One region of the Halomonas shantousis genome, then DNA from elsewhere that is predicted to be linked to it. Evidence: predicted binding sites of a transcription regulator. Region 1 holds the regulator's gene; the other holds the start of a gene.
The links. The regulator LexA, encoded in region 1, represses DNA repair genes until DNA is damaged. The targets are predictions, from matches to a motif close to TACTGTNTANNTANACAGTA.

Region 1 (7,759 bases):
ATCCAGCGCCCCTCTTCCTGCTGGCGGGTCAGGAAGCCGCGCAGCGCCTGGCAGTCCCGCAAGCGCTCGGCTCCCGGCATGCCGCCCGGCAACACGATCAGATCGTAGACTTGATCCTCGCGCAGCGAGTTGAGCCTGACATCGGCCACCAAGCGACTGCCCCGCGCCAGCGTGACGGTCTCCTCGTCTTCTACCGAGGCCACGCAGACCTCGACTTCAGCGCGGCGAAGCACGTCGATCAGGGTCACGGTCTCGATATCTTCACTGCCATGAGCAATGGGCAACAGTACATGCGGCATCAGGTTCCTCCTCGCAGTGGACGCTCGACTCGTCAAGCGTAGTGGCCTGTCCTCGGCTACGTCAGCTTTCACGGCCCAGACCCGGCGCTGCCAGGATGTTCGCAAGATCGACGAGCGAAGGCAGACCGGGCTCGCACGGGCGGGTACCTAATGCAGCATGGCCAAGCGCAGGCGTTTTCGCACAGGCCTACAGCTCCGCCAGCGGATGCTCATCGGAACTCCACAAGGGCAAGAAGAAGCCATCGATGTATGAGGCCGTGACACTGGCAACGTCGGGATAGGCCCAGTGGGGTGCCTTGTCCTTGTCGATCAGCAGTGCCCGCACCCCTTCGGCAAGTTCGGTGTGCCGACAACACTGTACCGACAGATTGAGCTCGTCGCGAAAAGCGCAGGCCAGCCGACTGTGACGGTGACGCTTTTGCATGTGCCACACCAGATGTGCCGTCGTGGGGCAGCCTGCAGCGAGACGCTCCCGGTTGGCGGTCAACCAGGCATCGTCACGGGTATCGGCAAGAATACGCCTGACCACCGTGGCCACGTCACTGCCATCGGTCAGTGCCTGCAACACATCGATGCGCGGCATGACCTGCCCCTCGGGCATGGCCTCACGCGCCTCGAATTCCGCCAGCACATGGCGCACCTTGGCCTCCGGATGACGCAGGTCGGCCTCCTCCAGGGCACTGAGCACGGCATTGCGCCGCTCGCCGGGTATCAATCTGTCCGCCAGCCCCAGCGCGATGGCGTCGCGCCCGTTGAACTGGGCGCCGGTCAGCCCCAAGTATAAGCCTATCCCCGTGGGCATGCGGCTCAGAAACCAGCTGGCCCCGACGTCGGGGTACAGCCCGATGCTGATCTCCGGCATGGCCATTCGCGTGGTCTCGGTCGCGATCCGCTGATTGCCGCCTGCCATCAATCCCAGGCCACCTCCCATGACGATGCCATCGCCCCAGACGATCAGGGGCTTGGGGTAGCAGTGAAGATAGTGATCAAGCTGATACTCGGCGGTGAAGTAAGTCTCGGCAAAGGCGCTTTCCCCTCCACTGTACTCGGTCATGGCCCGATACAGGGAAACGATGTCCCCTCCGGCACAGAACGCCTTGTCGCCAGCGCCTTCAAGCCATACGCAGGCAATCGAGCGATCGGCCGCCCATGCCTCCAGTCTGGCGTGCAACGTCTGGATCATCTCCAGCGACAGTGCGTTGAGCGAGCGCGGCGCATTGAGCGTCGCCACGCCGATATATCCGCCTTCCCGAGCGGGCAGTTCATCGAACAGCACCGGTAGTGTGCTCATTACAGCTCCCGTCTTCATTGTCCGTGCAAGAGAAGATACTGCCTTGCTCCGTCCTGCCTTGCTATTGAACTTAGTTCCTGTCCCAGCAAGCCGACAAGCGAAGAAACGTTGGCCGATCAAACAGTCGGGTACCGGGAAACGGCATCCGACGAAATTCATCGAATGCCGTTTATGCCTGGCGCCATTTTCAGCGATTCAGCTCTCGAGCATCGTATGGACGATGTGTCTGACGCGCGCGATGCCGCCGGCCAGGGCGGCATCGACCTCGGCTTCCGCTATTTCGCGCTCGACGACACCGGCAGCCGGATTGATCACCAGGGCCAGACAGGCATAGGGGATCTCGAGTTCACGTGCCAGCACGGCTTCGGGCATGCCCGTCATGCCTACCAGCGTGCAGCCGTCCCGAGCCATGCAGACGATTTCGGCCACGGTTTCCAGGCGCGGCCCCTGCGTGCAGCCATACACGCCTCTTTCGTGCAGGGATTCGCCGGCCCGCTGCGCTGCTTCACGAATGGTCTCGCGCAGCGACGCCGTATAGGGCCAGGAAAAATCGACGTGCCTGAACGGCTTGTAGCGTCCATCGAAGTAGGTCGACTCACGCCCCACCGTGTAATCGACCAATTGATCAGGCAGCACCAGCGATCCAAGGGCCAGCGCCGGATCGATACCGCCTACCGCGGTGACACCGACGATACGTGTCGCTCCGGCATTCTTCAGTGCCCAGAGGTTGGCTCGGTAGTTGATCCGATGCGGCGGCAGCTTATGGGTATGCCCGTGACGCGACAGGAACAGCAGCTCCTGATCGCCGATCGCACCGTGCACGACACCCGCCGACGCAGCGCCCAGCGGCGTCTCCGACGAGTGACGCCTGATGACTTCCAGTCCCTCCATTTCGGTCAAGCCGGTACCGCCAATGATTGCCAGCATGGCGTTCTCCCGCCTTACAACCCCTTTGGAGCGAAGATCCCCGGCGCATTACGCCAGTAGCCCTTGTAATCCATACCGAAACCGAACACGTAGCGATCGGCGACTTCCAGACTACAATAGTCGGCCTTGAGGCCGGGCACCGCCTTGCGATCATGACGCTTGTCGACCAGTACCGCCGTCGAGATGCTAGCCGCACCGGCGTCTCGGCAGTATTCGAGGATCGCCGCCAGTGTCGCACCCTCGTCGAGAATGTCATCGACGATGACCACATGCCGGTTCGCCATGGGAATCTCGGGCGATACCCGCCAGAACAGTTCTCCGCCACGCAGGCCACCGCGGTAGCGGGTCGCGTGCAGGTAATCGACTTCAAGAGGGAACCCCAGACGCGTCAGAAGATGCCCGGTCGTGATCAGGCCGCCATTCATGACGCAATAGAATACCGGCATCTTGTCACCCAGATTGGCGGTGATGGATTGCGCCATCCGATCGAGAGCGGTCTCGACTTCCTCCTGGGAGATCAAACAGTCGGCGTGGGCCATGACATCACGCATGGTGGCCAGGGATTCATGGCAAACGGGAGAAGCTTGTGTAGTCATCGGACTCTTGGTTTATCACGGCTGGAGCGGGTGCCACGATGATGTGGCCCCGGGATGATGAAAGCGGCTAGCGACCCATGGCAGCGTCAGCGGCACCCTAGCGTCTTGTCGTTCGAGGATCAACGCCCGGCGATCGGGGCGCCTACCGGGCTATTCGGGCATTTCCTCGGACATGGCCAGCAGGCGCGCATGGGTCCGGCGCCAGCGGGTCAGGGCCGGCAGCGTCTCCAGGCCCGGCCGGGCCCGTGCATAGCGCAGCTTGCCCAGGCGTCGGGAGTGGCGATCCGAGCAGGCCTCGACCACTTCCAGCGCCGCCTGGCGGTCGTTGCACACCAGAACCATGTCGCATCCTGCCGTCAGAGCCGCCAGGGCCCGCTCGGCGGGACCACCCGCGACATGAGCGCCGGCCATCGACAGATCGTCGGAAAATATCACGCCCTTGAAGGCCAATTCCTCACGCAGCATACCCAGCCAGCTCGGTGAAAAGCCGGCCGGTCGCCGATCGAAGGCGGAAAAGACCACATGCGCCGGCATGATCCCGTCCAGGCGTGACGCCAGTGCCACAAAAGGCACCAGATCGCGCACACGTAACTCGTCAAGCGGGCGCGGATCTTCCGGCAGTGCCAGATGCGAGTCGACACCGACACCGCCATGGCCCGGGAAATGCTTGCCAACGGCCACCATCCCCGCCTCATGCAACCCATCGACGAAGGCGCCTGCCAGAGCGCTGACCGCCTGCGGATCGGGCGCGAAACTGCGGTTGCCGATGGCAGGCGAGGCATGATCATCGATGTCGAGTACCGGCGCGAACGACAGATCCAGCCCGCACGCCGCCATTTCCATGCCAAGAAGCCATCCCGCGTCCTGGGTCAAGGAGAGAGCCTCCTCCGGCGCTGCCTGATAAAGCGCTCCGAAATGTGCCGCTGGCGGCAAGCGGGTCACCCCTTCGCGCAGACGCTGCACTCGCCCTCCTTCCTGATCGATCGCCAGCAGAATGTCAGGGCGAATCTCGCGTATGGCCCGGCTGAGTGCCTGTACCTGCTCCGCGCTCTGCGTGTTGCGGGCAAACAGGATGACGCCGCCGACTTCGGGACGCGCCAGTAGCTGCCGCTCTTCCTGCGTCAAGGTAATGCCTTCCAGATCCAGCATTACCGGCCCGAGAGGTTGGGTCATCGTCACGTTCCTGGAATATGAAAAAAGAATTCTAATCGAGCCGTCCGGACCATAACAGAGGATCGGGGTCCATGGCATTTCGTCCTGGCAGCAACGCGGCCCATGCTGAAATGCCGGAGCTCTAGAGATGCAGCCAGACAGGCGTCCCAGGCCCGGCCCGCTCAAAGACCTCCAGCAGATCTTCATCGCGCAGGCGAACGCAGCCGTGCGAAGCGGCAACACCCATCGGCTCGCTGGGTGGCGTGCCATGCAGATAAATATAGCGTCGCTGGCTGTCATTCTCACCACCGCGATTCACGCTACGCTCCAGTCCGCAAAGCCACAGGATGCGCGTCAGTATCCAGTCGCGGTGAGGATTGGCCTGCGCCAACGACGCGCTGTAGATCTCGCCGGTAGGACGACGCCCGCGGAACACGCTGCCGACGGGCTGACCTGCACCAATGGCGGCCCGGACATAATGCCAGCCCAGCGGGGTCTGACCGCTGCCTTCACGCTGCCCTGCCCCCGCCGCCGCCGTCGAGATCGCATACCGGACCTGAGCTTCGCGCCCCTGCCACACGCAGAGTTGCTGCTGAGTCACATCGATTTCCAGCCAGACTCCCTGTTCGGGAGGCAACTGTCTCAGGCAGGGGGCTCGCATCGCTCACCCCGCCTGCTTGATTTCGGTAGTCGGCAAGGGAGCCGTCATACCCGCGACCACCACCGGACGCAGACGCCGGATCAGCTCGCGTACGCTGACATGCTCGCCAAAATCCTTCTCGGCGATATCGCGCAGCGCATCGAGACCGGAGAAGGTGAAAATCACCGATCCCAGCATGAAGTGCAGGCGCCAGAAACGTTCGCCATCCGGCAGGTCGGGCGTCGCACGTCGCACCAGCGCCGTGAAACGCGCAAAGACACTGCCGTAGTGCTCCTGGATATAGCGGCGCAGATGCCCTTGCGCCTGGGTATAGGCAAGCCCCAGCAGACGCATGAACACCTTCAGGCTGTTTCGCTCGGCAGGTACCTCGAGTACGCTGCGCGCCATGGTTTCCAGCAACACTTCAAGGGGAATCACACCATCGGGATGGCGGGCCTCGAGAGTGTCCAGGGCAGCATGAAAACGCTCGGTGAAGGGGTCGAGATAGCGAGCAAAGACCGCCTGAATCAACGATTTCTTCGAGCCAAAATGGTAGTTCACCGCAGCCAGATTCACCTTGGCCTTGCTGGTGATGTTGCGCAATGACGTTTCGGCAAACCCGCGCTCGGCAAAAAGCACTTCGGCAGTGTCCAGGATGCGCGTCACGGTATCGGTCTGAGCCATGGGGATGCCTCGCTTCCCAGCATAAACAGTTGTTTTAAACGCCCTTCGATTCTACGCGATCGGCGATTTTCCCTCAATGTCGCAATTAAACGCCCCCTGCTTGCCGCCGATACGCGACAGGAAGCAGTTGCAGCCGCGCAAATACTGGATACAATCCCATACTGTACGCTTGAACACTTCCAGCTCTCCACACAACTCCGCGGAGGTTGCATGTCCCGCCCGCTCACGCCGCGCCAGCAAAACGTCTATGACTTCATCGTCAAGACCATGAATGAATTCGGCTACCCCCCGACGCGGGCTGAAATCGCACGGGCACTGGGGTTTCGCTCTCCCAACGCCGCGGAAGAGCATCTGCGTGCGCTGGATCGCAAGGGCGTGATTCGCATGATTCCCGGCACTTCTCGAGGCATACGCCTGGCAGCGCCGGAAGCGGAGGCCCTCACTGCCGCCAATGATCAGGGGCTACCCATCATTGGCGAAGTCGCCGCCGGCAGCCCCATTCTCGCCGCCGCCCACATCGACCGCCACTGCCCGCTGCCTCCCGATTACTTCACGCCACGGGCCGACTACCTTCTGCGCGTGCGCGGCCTGTCGATGAAGGATGTCGGCATCTTCGATGGCGACTTGCTGGCGGTGCATCGCACCCAGCGCGTGCAGAACGGCCAGATCGTCGTGGCGCGCCTCGAGGACGATGTCACGGTCAAACGCTTCAAGCGCCAGGGACACCATGTCTGGCTAATCGCGGAAAATGCCGACTTTGCCCCCATCGAGATCGACTTGCGACACCAGCAGCTGGAAATCGAAGGCCTGGGCGTCGGCGTGATCCGTGGTGGAGACGGCAAGGGCCTGCACTGATCCGCAACGATGCGCAAGATCCTCCATGCCGATTGCGACTGCTTCTATGCCGCAGTGGAGATGCGCGATGATCCGGGCCTGCGCCATGTTCCACTGGCCATCGGAGGAAGTCCTGCGCAGCGCGGTGTGGTGGCGACATGCAACTACCCAGCCCGTGCTTTCGGCATCCATTCGGCGATGCCGACTGCCAGGGCGCTGCGTCTATGTCCCCACCTGACGCTTCTGCCCCCGGATTTCGGCAAGTACCGTAGCGTGTCCGCTCAGATCCAGGCCATCTTTCATGCTCTCACCCCCTGGGTCGAACCGCTTTCTCTGGACGAGGCCTACCTCGACGTTTCCGCCGTCACCGGCTGGCATGGCAGCGCCACCTGGATGGCGCACTGGTTGAAACAGGAAGTGCTTACCCAGACCGGCATCACCGTTTCCGTCGGCGTCGCTCCCAACAAGTTCCTGGCCAAGGTAGCCAGTGATTGGCAGAAACCCGATGGCCTGTTCGTGATCACGCCTGACAGAGTCGAGCAGTTCATCAATCAGCTCGAGGTGAAGCGACTCCATGGCGTAGGGCCCGCAACCGCTGCGAAACTGGAAAGCATGGAGATTCGCACGTGTGCGGATCTACGCCGCTGGACCCTGGAGGCCTTGAACGAGCGCTTTGGCAAGTTCGGCTACCGGCTGTTCGAACTGGCTCGCGGTATCGATGAGCGTCCCGTCAAGGTGGAGCGAGAGCGCAAGTCGGTCAGCGTGGAGACGACGTTCGCCCATGACCTTCCCGGCCTGGCTGCTTGCCGGGAGGCGCTGCATCCCCTTGTCGAGCGCTTGACAGAGCGACTGGCACGGCATGGAAACCCAGCGGCAAGCAAGCTGTTCGTCAAGGTTCGCTTTGACGATTTCACCAGCACGACGCTGGAATGCCGTGGCTTTGTTGTCGAGATGGAGGAGTTCCTGCCGCTGATGGAAAACGCCTGGCAACGCGGCAAGCGTCCCGTCAGGCTGCTCGGCGTCGGGGTAAGACTGGCGGCGCAAAGCGACACGCAGCAGTTGGGACTGTTCGATTAGGTTCTGCCGGGGCAGGCAAGCCGACCGTATTATATGACTAGCCGAGGCCGTCAGATGACTAGCCGAGATCGTCAGGAGACCAGCCATCCGGATTGGACGACGAGCGTCCACAGCCCGATGGCGATGAACATCATACTCGCGCCGAAGTGAATGCTCTTGAGCGGTAGTTTCTTGCAGAAACGATTGCCTGCCCAGAGGACGGGCGCATTGACCATCATCATGGCCAGGGTCGTTCCCACGGTTACCGCGAGCATGTCAT
Region 2 (7,759 bases), 210 kb from region 1:
GCAAGCCCAGCAAGAGTCTGCATCGTATGCTCTCCCCGTCAGGCAACCCGGGCATGGATAACTTGGCCGCTATCATTGGCGCAGTTCGCAAGGCATTGAAGGTCAATCTCGAGGTGCATACCGTCAGCGCGGCGTGACCATGACGCTGCTCGCGAAAAGTAGCGCACTCGGCGGGGAGGATTCCCCGCCAATTTCAAATCTAGCCACTCCCTTCCTCTGTTGTGCCCTTCACCTCGCACCTTATCCGAGCGCCGAAGCCGCTACCGTTGAGCGAGTGCTCTACCTCGGTCACTAGCCAGGGCGTGTCGTCAATCTCGGGCTTGATCTGGCAACTTGCAGTGATGACTCGGGTAGGATATTTGGCCGTTCGTAGGCTAGGGGCAGCTCAAGCTCGGCCAGGCGGCCCAGCTACACATTAGTGCGCAGTATGCCAAGGCGTGGGACCTCAAGGACCGGATAGAGATGGTCCGCAAGGCCGGCGATAGGGAGACGCTGGAAAGCGTTACCTGGTGAGCCGCCCAGCTGCAGTGTGCAGGCTGAATTGCCCTAATGATTCTAGTTGGTAGTGAATATTTTGTTATCCTGTATCAGCGGGTAACAATATTTTTCTATCAGCAAGGGTAACAAGGGGGCAACATGGCCTTAGTCGCGTGTCCAGAATGTAGCCATCAAGTCAGCGATTCAGCGCTTAAATGCAGCCAATGCGGTGTGCAGCTTCGTAAGCCAAAGCGAGGGCTTTTTGGCAAGCTCTGCAAGTGGAGCTTCATTCTCTTTAATATCTTGATGGTCATCTGGCTATTCAGCTACATGGCTGACATCGGCGACATGATGAATTCCACAACCAACGAGTACGAGCAGAGTGGCACCGCGATAGGTGGGACGCTCGGTATCGGCATGCTCGTTATTTTCTGGGCTCTGATGGATGTCATTCTGGGCCTTTTTGTCCTCTTCACCCGTCCGAAGGCGGCCTGAGATGAAAACGAAAGGCGTATTGGCCGTAGCGATCCTGGTGGCAGTTGCCTTCGCCGGAAATGCATTGGCAAGAGATCTGCCCCGCTTCGATGTTGAAAGTCATTGCCAAGAGGTTGCCGAGTTCGGTGGTGGGAGCAACATGGTTTTCAACGGATGCATCGATATGGAGCAGGCGGCATACCACAACCTCAAAGCGACCTGGAGCAGCGTGCCTGCGACGACTCAGGCACACTGTACGGAAGTCGCAAGCTTCGGCGGGGAGAGCTACTCGACGTTGAGTGGATGCATAGATATGGAAGTAGCTGCTGGCAGTAATCGGAGCACTTTTAGCTTTGAGTAAGCCAGCAATAGCCAGTGCAACAAAGCCTTGGCCTCAAGCTCACAATCCAGCTGCTGGGGCTCGTGCCCCATGTTTGCACCTGACCGCCGGCCCCACGTGGGGCCGGTTTTTTTGTGTCTGGCCGCGACGTTTGTTTGATGGCGCTCATGCTGCGCTCCGGGGTTTACTCAGAGCTCAGGGACGGCGCCGCCCATGGATGGGCCATTCAGCCCATCGCCTCTGCCGGATTCCAGCGCAGGGTGACGCTGCCATCTTCATGCGGAATCATTGTCAGCTCTTCGACCGTCTCGAATTCCTCGAGGAGCCGTGCCCAGTCATCGGCAGACTCCTCCTCGAGACGAGAGATAACCAGATGCTTGTCTCGCTGAGCTCTCGGGGAGGTGATGAGCTTCTGGATCCGTTGGCCCAGCAGTTCGTAGCTGGACGGGGGCTTCGGTGCCTTATGCTTCTTAGCCATTGATGCCTCATGATGCTGTATGCGTGTACAGTATCGGCGGAATACAGAGGAGGCGGCAACCCTTTGACTTCCGTTTTGCTGGCAAACGAAAACGCCCCGCTGGTTAGCGAGGCGTAGCGAGAATTGCGTCGGGAAAAGCTGACCAAAAAACTGACCATGTGAGCCGAAAACAGACGATATAGAGCGGGTTTTCGATCATCCTCCATCTATAACTCACTGTTTATAAAGGCTTTTGTGGTGCGGATGGGGAGACTCGAACTCCCACGCCGTGAGGCACTGGAACCTAAATCCAGCGTGTCTACCAATTCCACCACATCCGCAGTAGTCGTGTTGCGACGCGCATATTCTACCGATGGCCCTTGTGAAGTCAACGATGTGCTGCGTTCTTGAACGAGAACTCTGCATGCTTGTCTGGGTTCGGTAGGTACCATTCTGGTAGGCTGGAGCCATTGGAGAGTCACGTATATACCGGTCAGGAGGGCGGGGGAGGCGCATGACGAACCTTTTCAGCGTGCTGACACGATGTCGGCGGCTCCCCGCCGTAGCTCTGGCGCAAGTGGATCGGGGGCTGCAGACAGCATTGCCGGGACACTGCTGTTTCTGTCTTGGCGACACTCAAGGCGAACTGCCCTGGTGCACGGCATGTGCCCTCGAGCTGCCTTGGAACCGCCATGCCTGCATGCGCTGCGCCGAGCCGCTGCCGGCGCCTGCCGAGCTATCCCACTCATCGGGGCTGTTATGTGGCCGCTGCCTGCGGCATTCGCCGCTGTTCGATACAACATTCGCCCCCTTGCGTTACGAAGGGTACGTTGCGGCGTTGACGCATCGCTTCAAGTTCATGGCTCAGCCGCGCGCCGGCGAGATCATGGCGCGGCTTTTCGTTCAGGCGTGTCTTGAGCGCAGCGACAAGTCCAGGCCCCAGGCGCTGATTGCAGTGCCGCTGCATGCCGCGCGTGCCCGAGAGCGCGGATTCGATCAGACCCGTTGGCTGGCGCAACGCATAGGGACAGCGCTGGACATTCCGCTCATCGCTGCCCGCCGCGTGCGCCTGACCGGGCCCCAGCGAGGGTTGAACCGCCGTGAACGCCAGCGCAACCTGCGTGAGGCCTTCGTGATGACGAAATCGCTACCGGTACATGTCGCATTACTGGATGATGTCATGACCACTGGCGCGACATTGGGTGCGCTGGCCAAGGCTTGCCGTGCTGCCGGTGCGGAGCGCATCGAAGCGTGGGCGGTAACCAGGACGCCGGCACTGCACAGGTGACCGGTGGTAAATCAAGTGACGAGACGGGAATGACGAGACAAGAGTGACGCAAGCGCTCGTCGATAACGTCACTCGGATTCGCTCGGACAACCTGTCGAGCAGCAGCATCAACCTCTCTTGGGATCCCAACAGGACATTCATGGCTTCAACATCGCATCCGTTCGAGAGTCTGACACCGGCCCGTATCGTGGCGGCTATCGAGTCGCTGGGGTTCTGGCTGCCTGGCGAACCCTTTGCGCTGAACAGTTACGAAAATCGTGTCTTCCATCTTCATGATGACGAGCAGCGACGCTGGGTGGCCAAGTTCTATCGTCCGGAGCGCTGGAGCGACGCTCAGATCCGTGAGGAGCACGCTTTCCTGGTCGAGCTGGCTGATGCCGGCGTTGCGGTCGCGCCGCCCTGGCGTGACGCTTCGGGGGAGAGCCTCCATCAGGCTTTCGGGTTTCGCTTTGCGCTGTTCCCGCATGTAAGCGGACAAGCGCCTGAGCTCGAGAATCCGGCACATCTCTTCGCCCTCGGCGAACTCATTGGCAGGATGCATGCCGTTGCCCGGCAGCGCCCCTTTTCCCGGCGACTCACCCTCGAACCGGCTGAACTGGCCGAGCAGAGCCGGGCCCGGGTGATTAGCGGCTCCTGGCTCAATCGCCGGCAGCGGCAGGCGTACGAGCGTATCAGCGATGCGCTGCAGACGCTGCTGGCAAGCCATACGTGGCCGGCATCGGCCTTGCAGCGGGTACATGGCGACTGCCATCTTGGCAACATCCTGGGCCGAGACGAAAGTTTCACCCTGGTGGATTTCGATGACTGCTGCATGGCGCCAGCGGTACAGGACCTCTGGATGCTGCTGACGGCTCAGAATGAGCAGGAGTGGCAGATGCAACTGTCGGAAGTCATCGAGGGGTATGAGCAGTACTGCGATTTCGATCGCCGTCAACTGCAGTGGATAGAAGCACTTCGCACGTTGCGCCTGATGCGTCATAGCGCCTGGCTGATCCATCGCTGGGAAGATCCTGCCTTTCCCCGCGCTTTTCCTTGGGTGGCCGGCGAGGACTATTGGGACCAGCATATTCGTACGCTGGAACAGCAGCGGCTGGCACTCGAATCGCCACGTTGGCTGGCGGACTTCGAACGGTAAGAACAGCGGAGCGGGCAAGACGACAGGGGAATGCCCTTCGCCGCAGGATCGGTGCGAAGGGCGTGGCGCAATGGGCCTCAGTCGGCGTTCGGCGCCTCGGCAGGTTCGGGGCGCTCGGCAGGCAGTGGATTGGCGTTGCCTTCGCCTTCGGCATGACGGCGCATTTCATTGATCTGCTTGGAAGGATTCTCGAGAGCCGGGATCTCGGTATCCTCGTTGATCACGAGCTGGAAATGGTGGTCCGGTGTCAGAACGGCACGCTGGCAGGTCTCTTCGCGCTGGTTCTCGCAGACATTCAGCCCGTAGCTGCCGTCGCGCTCCATTCCGGAGGCCTGCAGATGGCCGCTGAAGATGTCGGGTTCATCCGTTTGAGCGTCGATACAGGTGGCCGCGTGAGATATCACACGCATCCTGTCACCGTCGAGGCTGGCGTTGGCCATGATCAGGCAATAGTCAGGCAGCGAATGCTCGGCCCCTTCCCGCGTTACCGGACGCAGCAGTACATTGGTCTTTTGCGCATCATCGGACGTCAGCGTCACGGTATCGATGGACTGCACATCGATACGGGCGTCAGCGGGCAGGCTCATGGTCGCGTCCGCGGCGAAGGCTGGTATGGCAAACCCTGCCAGCAAGGCACAAGCGATTCTCTTCATCATATCGGCGTAATCTCGGCGTCTTGTCCTGTCACATAGGGTGAGACGACCTCTGGATACGTTCACCCTCCCACAGTATCGTCGGCACGCGACCGATGGCGCCGCCTGCCCGTCAGGCATGCCGCGCGAAGGCACGTTCCGCCGGAAATGTTATCACACGCGGTCCTGTCGACGAAGATGCGGCCGGGGGTCCGCCCCGGTGCCGGTCTGGGGTAGAATACGCTCCCTGGCATGGGACGGCTTCTCCGGTCGACGGGGCAAGCCGTTACCTCCACGAACCCCTGAGCGCGGAAGCAGACATAGGCACACCCATGACCGAAGAACTGGCCAACCATTATCGCGAGATCATTGCGGGGCTCGGAGAAGATCCCGAGCGGGAGGGGCTGCGTGATACGCCGAAGCGGGCAGCCAAGGCCATGCAGTTTCTCACCCGAGGGTACACGCAGACGCTGGAAGAGCTCGTCAATGGGGCGGTGTTCGCCTCCGAGACCGATGAAATGGTGCTGATCAAGGACATAGAGCTGTATTCCATGTGCGAACACCACCTGCTGCCCTTCATCGGCAAGTGCCACATCGGTTACCTGCCCCGGGGCAAGGTGCTGGGCTTGTCCAAGTTCGCGCGTATCGTCGACATGTATGCGCGACGCATGCAGATCCAGGAAAACTTGACCCGCGAAATCGCCGAGGCCGTGATCCAGGTGACCGGGGCCCGTGGGGCCGCGGTGGTGATCGAGGCCAAGCACATGTGCATGATGATGCGGGGGGTGGAGAAACAGAACTCCAGCATGACGACTTCGGTCATGCTCGGGTCCTTCCGCGACAACCAGCCGACGCGTCAGGAGTTCCTGAATCTGATCCGCAGCTGACCCGCCTTCAGGCTCTCCCTGATTTCCATGGCAAGGGCATGCGCAATCGCCAAGCCAGGTAGTGTGCGTCGCGAAGCGAACTTGATCCGCATCATGACAGCGCGGATGGGGTTTGTTCGCCCTGGCGCGCACGCGTAGCATCCGGCGCAAGACAACCTCGACAGGAGCGGCAGATTGAACGGCGAACTGGTGTCCTTCGACGATGAAACCCAGACGGGCATGATCCGTGCTTCCGACGGCAAGACGTACAGCTTCCCGCTGGGCCGTTGGAAAGGGCGTGGTCTGCCGGCTCCCGGCGTTGCCGTGCGTTTCGACGTGCGCGACGGGCAAGCCTTGCATGTATTCAATGCCCCTGTCGCGCAGCGCGAGGCGGCGCATGCTCGCAGCGCGTCGGGAGATGTCATCGCCAAAGCCTACTCTCACTGGGCGATCGTTGCGGTCGTGGTGGCGATTCTCGGTCTGTTCTTCGACCGCTTGGCGCCATTCGTCGAAATTGTCGCCGCGATATGCGCGCTCGCCGGGCTGCGGCAGATCCGCCAGGCGCCTCAGCGCTACAAGGGACGCACCTTCTGCTGGGGCGCCATTGTCCTGGCGCTGATCATCGCTCTCATGGCCATGCTGATCGAGGCGCCGCCAGCGGCGGCCATGATGATGGGCGTATAAACTGGCGTCTTGCCACTACAGGCGTCATTCTGTAGCAGGCCATGCGGATATCATGGGTATTCGCGTTACGCATCACCATTCGTGACGCCACCGGGCAGCGTCCTGGGGGCGTCCCCAAGAAGGAGAACGCCATGGTTCCTCTGCAAGACAGCCCCCTGTTTCGTCCTTTCGCCTACATCGATGGTAACTGGGTAGCAGCGGACAGTGGCGAGCAGATCGAGGTCGATAATCCGGCTACCGGCGAAATCATGGGCCGAATGCCCAAGCTGGGGCGTGCCGAGACGGAGCGCGCCATTGACGCCGCGGATGCGGCGCTGCCGGCCTGGCGCTCAACGACGGCGCTGGAGCGGGCCGACATTCTGATGCGCTGGTACGAACTGATGCTCGAGCATCAGGACGAACTGGCGGCCATCATGACCGCCGAGCAGGGCAAGCCGCTCAAGGAGGCCGCCGGCGAGATCGCCTATGCCGCCAGCTTCATGCGCTGGTTCGCGGAAGAGGCCCGGCGCGTTTATGGCGATATCATTCCGGCTGCCAAGGGCAGTCAGCGCATCCTGGTGACAAAGCAGCCGGTAGGCGTGGTCGGGGCGATCACGCCGTGGAACTTTCCGTCCTCGATGATCACTCGCAAGGCCGCCGCCGCATTGGCTGCCGGCTGTACCATGGTGATCAAGCCTGCCAGCCAGACGCCTTTCTCGGCCACCGCGCTGGCGGCACTGGCGGAGCGGGCCGGGGTACCACGCGGCGTGTTCAACGTCGTCCCGGGGCGTGCCGGCGAGATTGCCGCGGCGCTTACCGAGTCCGAGCGGGTTCGCAAGATCACCTTCACCGGCTCCACCGAGGTCGGCAGCAAGCTGATGCAGGGTGCAGCGCAGCACATTCAGAAAATTTCGCTGGAGCTGGGGGGCAACGCTCCCTTTATCGTTTTCGAGGATGCCGACCTCGATGCCGCCGTGGAAGGCGCCATGGCATCCAAGTTCCGCAACGCCGGACAGACTTGCGTGTGCACCAACCGCTTCCTGGTGCAGTCGCGCGTCGTCAATGCCTTTAGCGAAAAGCTGGCGGTGGCGATGAACTCGGAGCTGCACGTCGGTGTGGGAACGGAGGAGGGCGTGAATATCGGTCCGCTGGTCGATGACAATGTCGTGGCCAAGGTCAGTGACCACATTCAGGATGCAGTGGACAAGGGCGCCGAACTGCTGCTCGGCGGGCATTCCCATCCCTTGGGCGGGCGCTTTTTCACGCCGACGCTGATCAGCCATGCCACCAGCGCCATGAAGGTGGCCCATGAGGAAACCTTCGGGCCGCTGGCAGCGGTATTCGCCTTCGATGATGAAGAGGATGCCGTGGACATGGCCAACGATACACAATTCGGTCTGGCGGCTTACTTCTACGCGCGTGACCTG

Region 2: a site for LexA is predicted at 1,783-1,802, ahead of ACYQ12_RS12445 (DUF1654 domain-containing protein). Genes of this name have one in related genera too.

Annotation. Positions count from the first base shown of each region.
Region 1 is NZ_BAAIER010000002.1:2,368,568-2,376,326, forward strand. It holds gene ACYQ12_RS11355 (DJ-1 family glyoxalase III) at 1-299, opposite strand, end outside; gene ACYQ12_RS11360 (enoyl-CoA hydratase/isomerase family protein) at 487-1,590, opposite strand; gene ACYQ12_RS11365 (S-methyl-5'-thioinosine phosphorylase) at 1,786-2,517, opposite strand; gene ACYQ12_RS11370 (hypoxanthine-guanine phosphoribosyltransferase) at 2,532-3,113, opposite strand; gene nagZ (beta-N-acetylhexosaminidase) at 3,264-4,286, opposite strand; gene ACYQ12_RS11380 (L,D-transpeptidase family protein) at 4,408-4,926, opposite strand; gene ACYQ12_RS11385 (TetR/AcrR family transcriptional regulator) at 4,930-5,589, opposite strand; gene lexA (transcriptional repressor LexA) at 5,800-6,444, shown strand; gene dinB (DNA polymerase IV) at 6,454-7,500, shown strand; gene ACYQ12_RS11400 (TMEM165/GDT1 family protein) at 7,572-7,759, opposite strand, start outside.
Region 2 is NZ_BAAIER010000002.1:2,576,850-2,584,608, reverse strand. It holds gene ACYQ12_RS12460 (helix-turn-helix domain-containing transcriptional regulator) at 1-137, shown strand, start outside; gene ACYQ12_RS12455 (hypothetical protein) at 637-972, shown strand; gene ACYQ12_RS12450 (hypothetical protein) at 974-1,312, shown strand; gene ACYQ12_RS12445 (DUF1654 domain-containing protein) at 1,518-1,769, opposite strand; tRNA gene ACYQ12_RS12440 (tRNA-Leu) at 2,005-2,089, opposite strand; gene ACYQ12_RS12435 (ComFC family protein) at 2,263-3,036, shown strand; gene ACYQ12_RS12430 (serine/threonine protein kinase) at 3,176-4,171, shown strand; gene ACYQ12_RS12425 (hypothetical protein) at 4,249-4,758, opposite strand; gene folE (GTP cyclohydrolase I FolE) at 5,136-5,690, shown strand; gene ACYQ12_RS12415 (DUF4190 domain-containing protein) at 5,865-6,353, shown strand; gene ACYQ12_RS12410 (NAD-dependent succinate-semialdehyde dehydrogenase) at 6,485-7,759, shown strand, end outside.